Regions from separate parts of the Streptomyces sp. NPDC059009 genome, predicted to be linked through region 3. Evidence: riboswitches for the same ligand, from Rfam matches in the RefSeq annotation. Region 3 holds a riboswitch; each other region holds the start of a gene.

Region 1 (2,189 bases), on a different contig from region 3:
GGCGGTCTCGACTACGCGCCGAGCGCCGACCAGGCCAGCCGCTCCCAGCAGATCGCCGTCGGCGAGAAGGTGCTGAAGGACCAGGGCCCCGACGCCTGGCCGAGCTGCTCCGCGGTGGCCGGACTCACTCAGGACGGCACCGCCCCGGACGTCGACCCGGGCGCTCCCACTCCGGTGCCCACCGACTCCTCGGACCCGTCTGACGCCCCGTCCGACCCCTCGTCGGAGACCCCCGGCGGCAGTGACAGCGGCAGCGACGGTGGCGACACGCCCGGCGGTGGTGACTCCGCCGGAGACAAGAATCACGACGAGCCGGGCAACACGGACGAGACGTCCAAGCCGTCCGACGACGCCTCGAAGCCCTCCGAGGGTTCCGCCGAGCCCTCCGACGGTGCCTCCGAGCCCGCGGACGACGGGGCCGAGCCGTCCCCGTCCAAGCCCTCCGGGAGCGAGGGCGGCGAGGGCAGCGAGGACCCGGACAAGTCCGGCCAGGACGGGCCCACTTCCCCCGGCGACGACGAGGCCGGCCCCGCGCCCGCCCCGTCCGACTCCACGCCCTCCAGCGGCGGCCGCCACCGCGGCGGGCACGCCGACGAGGGGGCCCACGACGGCGCCAAGGACCGCTCGGGGCGCCACGCCTCCCGCGGGCAGTCGCGCGACAAGGACGCGGCCGACGGCACCTACACGGTCCGCCCTGGGGACAGCCTCTCGGCGATCGCCGACGACCTTGACGTGCACGGCGGATGGCCCGCCCTCTACGACGGCAACAAGAAGGCCGTCGGAGCCGACCCGGACCTCATCCTTCCCGGTCAGCGCCTCGATCTGGGCGAAAAGTAAGGGAAGTTGACGGTAGGCACCCGGCCTCCTTATTCGTAAATGTCCGGTTTGGCGCGAGTGAGAGATGGGTCTCAGAAGCCCTGATCGTCTTTGAAATTCCGGGGATCGCGTGCCTACGGTCATCACCGCTCGCCACTGCGGGCCCCGCCGGTCGGTACGCCGAATCCTGCCAACCGCCGGACGGGAACAGTCGTCGCGTCAAGCGCCGTAGGCAGGAGCGGGGGACCCAAGGTTTGCGCCGGGCCCACCCGGACGGTGGCTCAACACATGAGCCGCCGGACGGGGTTGGGAACGGCTAGGGGTTAAGTCGCGCTCAAGGAAGCGCGGCCGGGCACTCACTGGCCCGAACCCGACAGCTCACCTCGCAGGCGTCGGTGAGGGGATCTAACTCATGCTGCGTTCCAGCAAGGGCAAGCACCGTCGTCCGTCCAAGGCCACCCGCGTCGTCACGCTCGCCGGTGTCACCGGCGTCGCCGCCGCCGCCCCGCTGATGGCGGCCGGCTCCGCCTCCGCCGCCACCGGCTCCGAGTGGGACGCCGTCGCCCAGTGCGAGTCCGGCGGCAACTGGTCCATCAACACCGGCAACGGCTACCAGGGCGGCCTGCAGTTCTCGCCGTCGACCTGGTCCGCCTACGGCGGCACCAAGTACGCGCCCACCGCCGACAAGGCGTCCAAGGCCCAGCAGATCGAGATCGGCGAGAAGGTCCTCGCGGGCCAGGGCAAGGGTGCCTGGCCGAGCTGTGGCGTCGGCCTCTCCAACGCCTCGTACAGCGGTGGCGGCTCCACCGAGCAGCAGCAGCCGCAGCAGCAGGCCCCGAAGCCGAAGCCGAAGCCGCAGCCGCAGGCCGAGCGCACCGAGCAGGCCCCGCAGCAGCAGCAGAAGCCGCAGGCCCAGCCGCAGCAGACCGCCCCGAAGTCCGACTCGAAGAAGACCGTCGAGACCCCGACCGGCAAGACGGTCAAGAAGGGCGACGGCGAGTACAAGGTCAAGAAGGGCGACACGCTCTCCAAGATCGCCGAGTCGCACCACGTCAAGGGCGGCTGGCAGAAGGTCTACAAGCTCAACGGCGACATCATCGACGACGCCGACTTCATCTACCCGGGCCAGCAGCTGCACCTCAGCTGAGGCTGAGGCGAGCCGCACCTCAGTGAGCTGAGGCGGCCCTCCCGCCCTGACCTGCCGCAGGGCACCCCCGTCCCCACGGGCTCCCCGCCCCGGTGCGCGTATCCCCCGTACGCACCGGGGCGGGGGCATGTCCGGGCACCCGTCCGACCCCCGGCCCGGCCCCCTTGTTCGCTACTAGCGAGTAGAGAAGATGGGCTTACGCCCTGATTCCAAGGTATTTGGGCCC
Region 2 (2,189 bases), on a different contig from region 3:
GGGAAGACCTCGAGGCCGGAAGAGCCGAGCGTGCGAAGAGAAGTCATACTCCGTCAACGCCCTTACGGATCAGGGAATTCCATGCTCCGTACACTCTTCCCGGCCGTTCGCGGGCATGCCGGACCGGCAGCCCTGACGTCGGGGGGTTGCCGCCAGGACCGCCGGGGATCAGGAGTGCGTACCGCGCACGGATGACCGCTCGCCGCCCACTGCCTACCGCTCAGCGCTTACCGCTCAGCGCATACCGCTGCGGCGTCAGGGAGTGAGGCCCTTGTCGCGGAGCCAGGCGGCGGGGTCGACACCGGTGGACTGGCCGCCCGGGTGGACCTCCAGGTGCAGGTGCGGCCCGGTCACGTTGCCGGTGGCGCCGACGCGGCCGATGACGTCACCGGTGCGGACCTTCTGCCCGGCGCTGACGTTGAGCGAGGACTGGTGGCAGAACCACAGCTCGGTGCCGTCGTCCAGCTCCAGGACCGTGCGGTAGCCGTACGCCCCGGCCCAGCCCGCTTCCTTGATGGTGCCGGAGTGGATGGCCTTGATCGGGGTGCCCGTGGGGGCGGCGAAGTCGAGGCCCGTGTGGTAGCCGGAGGACCACATGGAGCCGGGCTGCCCGAAGGTGCCGGTGACGGTGTACGAGGCGACGGGGAGCGTGTAGCTCTTCGCGAGCTTGGCGAGGCGCTCGGCCTCCGCCTTGCGCTTGGCCTCCTCGGCCTTGCGCCTGGCCTCTTCGGCCGCCTTCTTCTTCGCGGCGGCGACCTTCGCCTCGGCGGCGTCCTGCGTGGCCTTGGCCTCTTCGTTGGCCTTCTTCACGGCGGCCGCCTCGGCCGCCGCCTGGGCCTTGTCGTCGACCTGGTCCTGCTGGTTCTCGGCCTGCTGCATGATGCGGGCGCGCAGGGCCTCGCCCGCGTCGGTGGTGCCCTGCTCGGCGTCCTGGGAGGTGACACCGGCGCCGGTGAGCGGGGCGGCCGCGGGGCCGGAGGGCTCGGACGAGTCCGAGTCGGATATCAAAGAGCCCACGCCCGGAAGGGACTTGGCCTCCGGCAGCGAGTCCTTGACGGCGTCCACGCCCGGTATGTCGGGCATCGATATCGCGACCGGCGACTTGCCGTCCTGCGCGGTGGCGATGCCGCCCGCGCCGACAGCGGCTATGACGCCGACGCCGAGGACCGTGGAGCTGCGGGCGAACCCGCCGCCCTTCTTGTGCACACGGTGCCTGCCGCGGACGGGGCGGACGGAATCCTCGGTCGGATTCCACTCCTCCCAGGATTCCTCGTCGTACCCGCCGAAGTCGTCGTCATTCGGCACGTACACGGCTTGGGGGGCAGGCCGGTTGGACGCCACTGGGGCGCACTCCTTTCCTTCCTTCTCGCCTACCGGGTTAGCTGACGGGTTCGGAGCAGGAAGGTCTCCTACGAACATCTGGCACGGAGGCACAGATGCCCGATTCACCCCAAGTTGGTGGTTCCCCGGCTCCCTTGCGGGATTAGGCGTGTGCGCACGGAGCCGACTCGTGTGCCGGCTGGGACGACCGCGCTGCGTTATCGAACGTTAATAGACACCCCTGCGTGATTCCAAGCTGTTCCCACTGATCATTAACGCCTTTGGCCCGTACTTATTGGGACACCGGGGTCCGGACCAGGGCGAGTTGACCGCAGGATTTTGCCCACCGGACCTTCACATTCCACTGACGTTCTGTCAGCTGTTGAGCGGAGGGGCGCCGTTCAGTCACGGGGCGTGACAGAGTCCCCTCCGCCGGCCGTGGCGGGGCCCTCCTCAGCCGTCGGCCTGCGCACCGCGAGCAGCGCCATGTCGTCCGTCGCCCCGCCCCCCGTGTGCTCCCGCACCTCCTCGGCGAGCGTCGCGAGGAGCGTGTGCGGGCCCTCGGGGCCGGCGAAGATCCGGCCGCCGAGCCGGGCCGCCGGGTCGTAGAACTCCCCGTTCGCGTCCCGCGCCTCCGACAGGCCGTCCGTGTAGAGCAGCAGCGTCGAGTCGGGCGCGAACTCCGTCTCGTCCGCCCGGTCCGGCCAGCTCCCCAACTCGCCCATGCCGAGCGGCAGCGCGGGCTCCGTCGGCGAGAGCACACACATCCGCCCGTCGCCCCGGAGCACCAGCGGCTCCGGGTGCCCCCGGTTGATGACCCGTACGACGTCCTGGCCGCGCGGGATCTCCGCGAGCACGGCGGTGGTGAA
Region 3 (2,189 bases):
CGGGTCGCCGCCGACATCGAGCGGGACAAGATCCTGGACGCGCACGAGGCCGTCGCGTACGGACTCGTGGACCGGGTCGTCCCGGGCCGCCGGGGTGCGCAGGGCGCCACGCCGGGCGCGAGGTGAGCCGCGCATGCTGCCCGAACTGCCGCCGCTGCCCGCGCTGACGCGCGCCGAGGGCGAGTTGATCGACCGCTACCTGGAGGCCGTGGACCTCCTCGGCCGCATCAACCCGGCCCGCTCCACCACCACGTACGGCGGACTGCGCGCCGCCCAGGCGCTGGTCGGCAAGGCGACCCAACTGCGGGACGCGCTGGCCCTGATGCACCAGCGCGGCGAGAGCGAGGTGCACGCCTCGACGCTCGCCCAGGCCCTGCGGGTGCTGGACGGCGAACGGCGGTCACAGCGCGTCACCGTGCCGCCACCGAACGGGGGTTGAGGGCCCGTCGACGGTCGGCGCGCGGCCCATTGAGCGCCGCGCGCCCCGCGCCGCGCCGTCCGGTCGCGGCGTGAAACGGACCAGACGTGGTCCCCTGATCAGCGTAGGCGGGCGTCGGCCCGGACGCGGTCCAGAGTTGCGCAAGGTTTGTACGCGCACACCGGAATACGTGATTCCGGTGCTGGTCGAGCGATGCTCCGCCGTCGCGCCGATTTCCCCCATTCACCGCTGTCCACCCGAACAGGTCAGTCGTGAGGAGCCTCACAAACTGCCGATTCGGCTCGGAATTCTCGGGGTTGACGGGTCAAGATCCCTTTCGACGACAAGCCCCCGCCACCGCGGCGGGGCGGTCCGGGCGGACGCCGAGTCCTGCCGCTGCCCGGATGACCGGTCGACGAAGAATGCATCGGCAGGAGTGGAGGACCCAGGCACGACGGGCCACCGGGCTTGATCCGGACGGCCCTTGGGGTGAAGCCGCACACCGCGGCCGGGCAACTTCGCCAGCCCGAATCCGACAGGTCATCCTTCACAGGCGGTTGACGAAGGGTTGCGCATGACTGCGCTGAATCGTGTTCCGTTGCTCACCAGGGCCGGCGCCGCGTCGGCACTGACGCTCGCGGCGGTGGGCGGGACCATCGTGGCTCCCGGCCTCGCAAGCGACGCACAAGCGGCCACGCACGCATCGAAAGCGCTCAAGGTAGCGGCCTCCAAGAAGGGCTCTCCGTACCGCTATGGGGCGGTCGGGCCGAACCGGTTCGACTGCTCGGGCCTGACGCTGTACTCGTTCAAGAAGGCCGGCAAGAAGCTGCCGCGCACCGCCGCGCAGCAGTACAACAAGACCCGCCACATCTCGAAGTCCCGGCGGGCCCCCGGCGACCTCGTGTTCTTCCACTCGGGCCGGAGCGTCTACCACGTCGGGATCTACGCCGGCGGCGGCAAGATCTGGCACTCGCCGAAGACGGGTGACGTGGTGCGCAAGCAGAAGATCTGGACCAAGAGCGTCTGGTACGGCAGGGTGCGCTGATCTCCCTGTTCTCCCCCCCGTCCGCGGAGCCCGTGTCCCCGTGGACGGTTGAGGCGGGCGGGCGCGGCTACTCGTGTGCCATGCCCGCCCGCCACCTCTGTACGGCCCGCGACGAGACGCCACTTCAGCGGGCCGACCGCAATTTCTCCGAGCTGCTCCAGGAGTTGAGGGTCACCCAGACCGGCGTCCAGATCCTCTTCGCGTTCCTGCTGTCGCTCGCGTTCACCCCGCGCTTCCCGTCGCTCGACACCGTGCAGCGCGGCACGTACGTCGTCACGCTGCTGCTCGCGGTGCTGGCCGCCGCCCTCTTCACGGCGCCCGCCGCCCTGCACCGCGCGCTGTTCCGCCAGGGTGCCAAGCCGCTGGTGGTACGGGTCTCCTCCCGGCTCGCCGGGGTCGGCATGGGCGTGCTCGTGCTCGCCCTCGGCGGGGCGGTGCTGCTCGTCGTCGACGTGACGGCGGGCCGGGCGGCCGGGGTGGGCGCGGGCGCCGGGACGCTCCTGATGTGCGGCGCGCTGTGGGGCGTGCTGCCGCGGCTGGTGCGGCGCGCGGGCCGCTCGTCGCGGCCGGTCCGCCGGGGATCGGTGCGCCTCAGCCGAGGAGCGGTTCGCACAGCAGGGCCAGACCGAGGGCGACGAGCGCGGTGCCGGTGAGGCCCTCGATGGCGCGGGCGGTGCGCGGCCGCCGCAGCCAGGCCCCGAGCCGGTCCACCAGGAGGGCCACCGC
Region 4 (2,189 bases), on a different contig from region 3:
GCCGTGTCGGCGCCGACCGGCACGACCGCGTGTGGGCCGCCCAGATCCTCGGCACCTACTGCCTGGGCGGCACCCTCACCTCGCGTCTGGACCGGGTCCTGCGCGAGGAGAAGGGATACACCTACGGAGTGCGGGCGTTCAGCCAGGTGCTGCGCTCGACCGCGCCCTCGTCCTCGGAGGGGGCCGGCGGCGTCGCCATGCTCGCCATCAGCGGCTCCGTGGACACCCCGAACACCGGCCCGGCCCTCGACGACCTGTGGAAGGTCCTGCGCACCCTCGCCGCGGAGGGCCTCACGGACGCCGAGCGCGACGTCGCCGTGCAGAACCTGGTGGGGGTCGCCCCGCTCAAGTACGAGACGGCGGCGGCCGTCGCGGCCACGCTCGCCGACCAGGTCGAGCAGCACCTCCAGGACGACTTCCAGGCCCAGCTGTACCGGCAGTTGGCCGCGACGGGCACCGTGGAGGCCACCGCGGCCGTCGTGAGCGCCTTCCCGCAGGACCGCCTGGTGACCGTGCTCGTCGGGGACGCCGCGCAGATCGAGGAGCCCGTCAGGGCCCTCGGGATCGGTGAAGTGACGGTTGTCACGGGCTAGATGAACGGGCGGTCGCCGCCGAGGCGACCTCCGCAGGGCTCAGGACCCCGGTGACAGGACATGTCACCGGGGTCCTCATATGTCCGAATTAGTAGAGAGGTTGCCTGTCTGCCCTGTGGCGTGCGCTACAAAAGCCGTCTTCTGTTTGTCGATTGAAAGATGTCCCGTTTAGCGTCGGTCCGACTGTTCGTCACGCAGTACGCCGCACCCGCGGCACCGGACAGTCATCGCCGAGTCCCCGTACGGCGCGAGCCAGGGGAGCCGGGGACCCACATGTCCCCCTGGGGTGAATCGGGCACCTTGCCGCGAGGCGAGGGATCCGTAGGAGACCTTCCTGCTCCGAACCCGTCAGCTAACCCGGTAGGCGAGAGGGAAGGAAAGGATCAGCCGCTTCATGGCGTTCACCCGTGCCACCGGGAAGCACCGTCGTCCGAGCCGTCTCACCCGTACGACCGCGCAAGTAGCGGGTGTCGCCGCGATCACCACGACCGGTGTCATCGGAGGGCTCGCCGCTCCGGCGCTCGCCGCCGACGAGGCGCCCGTCGAGCACACCGGCTTCACCCAGGCCATCTCCGTCGGCGACTCGCTCGCCGACAGCATCGACGCGCAGGCCACCGCTCAGAAGGAAGCCGCCGACGCCGCCGCTGCCGCGAAGAAGGCCGAAGAGGCCGCCAAGAAGAAGGCCGCCGAGGCGAAGCGCGCGGCCGAGGCGAAGGCCAAGAAGGAGCGCGAGGCCAAGGAGCGCGCCGCCCGTGAGGCCGAGCGCAAGCGCCTGAACCGCTTCGTCTCCCCGATCGCCGGCTCGTACGTCTCGACCGCCTACAAGGCGAGCAGCGGCCTGTGGTCCTCCGGCAGCCACACCGGCATCGACTTCCACGCCGCGTCCGGTACGTCGGTCCACTCCGTCGGCTCGGGCACCGTCGTCGAGGCCGGCTGGGGCGGCGCCTACGGCAACAACGTCGTGATCAAGATGAACGACGGCACGTACACCCAGTACGGACACATGTCCTCCATCGGTGTCTCCGTCGGCCAGACGGTCACCCCCGGACAGCAGATAGGTCTCTCCGGAGCGACCGGCAACGTCACCGGCCCGCACCTCCACTTCGAGGCCCGCACCTCCCCGGACTACGGCTCGGACATCGACCCCGTCGCCTACCTCCGCTCGCACGGCATCAACGTCTGACGGCCACCGCGCACCCCGAAAGCCCCGGCTCGCCCACCGCGAGCCGGGGCTTCGCCGTTCCGGGCCCCCGAGCCTCGGAGCCTTGGCCAAAAGAAATCCATGGATTCCCGGTCGCCGTCGGAAATTCCGCGGCTCTGCAATAGAGTTGACGAGCGAGCGTCAATCGACCGCGTTTCGCGGGGATTAAGGCGGAGGTCCGGTCATGCGCATTCCCGCGCACTCGGTATGCACGGCCATTCGGGACGACATCGTGTCGGGTGTCTACGAACGGGGCGGCCGACTCACCGAGGATCTGCTCGCGCGTCGCTACGGAGTCTCCCGCGTCCCCGTGCGCGAGGCGCTGCGCACCCTGGAGGCCGAGGGCTTCGTCGTCACGCGCAGGCACGCGGGCGCGTGCGTCGCCGAACCCACCG

The links. A riboswitch is a leader RNA that binds a small molecule or an ion and turns the genes downstream of it on or off. The one in region 3 is predicted to bind cyclic di-AMP.
Region 1: linked by a shared signal. The riboswitch ahead of ACFWYM_RS22955 (transglycosylase family protein) and the one ahead of ACFWYM_RS37570 (C40 family peptidase) in region 3 are both predicted to bind cyclic di-AMP.
Region 2: linked by a shared signal. The riboswitch ahead of ACFWYM_RS01850 (M23 family metallopeptidase) and the one ahead of ACFWYM_RS37570 (C40 family peptidase) in region 3 are both predicted to bind cyclic di-AMP.
Region 4: linked by a shared signal. The riboswitch ahead of ACFWYM_RS20020 (M23 family metallopeptidase) and the one ahead of ACFWYM_RS37570 (C40 family peptidase) in region 3 are both predicted to bind cyclic di-AMP.

Annotation. Positions count from the first base shown of each region.
Region 1 covers NZ_JBHYJB010000023.1:49,994-52,182, forward strand. The annotation lists gene ACFWYM_RS22950 (transglycosylase family protein) at 1-837, shown strand, start outside; cyclic di-AMP (ydaO/yuaA leader) riboswitch at 1,031-1,223, shown strand; gene ACFWYM_RS22955 (transglycosylase family protein) at 1,229-1,963, shown strand.
Region 2 covers NZ_JBHYJB010000002.1:9,903-12,091, forward strand. The annotation lists gene ACFWYM_RS01845 (aldo/keto reductase) at 1-47, opposite strand, end outside; gene ACFWYM_RS01850 (M23 family metallopeptidase) at 256-1,341, opposite strand; cyclic di-AMP (ydaO/yuaA leader) riboswitch at 1,353-1,500, opposite strand; gene ACFWYM_RS01855 (PP2C family protein-serine/threonine phosphatase) at 1,722-2,189, opposite strand, start outside.
Region 3 covers NZ_JBHYJB010000050.1:8,102-10,290, reverse strand. The annotation lists gene ACFWYM_RS37580 (ATP-dependent Clp protease proteolytic subunit) at 1-126, shown strand, start outside; gene ACFWYM_RS37575 (hypothetical protein) at 134-439, shown strand; cyclic di-AMP (ydaO/yuaA leader) riboswitch at 822-989, shown strand; gene ACFWYM_RS37570 (C40 family peptidase) at 993-1,463, shown strand; gene ACFWYM_RS37565 (DUF6328 family protein) at 1,544-2,116, shown strand; gene ACFWYM_RS37560 (LysE family translocator) at 2,055-2,189, opposite strand, start outside.
Region 4 covers NZ_JBHYJB010000019.1:14,873-17,061, reverse strand. The annotation lists gene ACFWYM_RS20025 (M16 family metallopeptidase) at 1-593, shown strand, start outside; cyclic di-AMP (ydaO/yuaA leader) riboswitch at 812-975, shown strand; gene ACFWYM_RS20020 (M23 family metallopeptidase) at 988-1,776, shown strand; gene ACFWYM_RS20015 (GntR family transcriptional regulator) at 1,979-2,189, shown strand, end outside.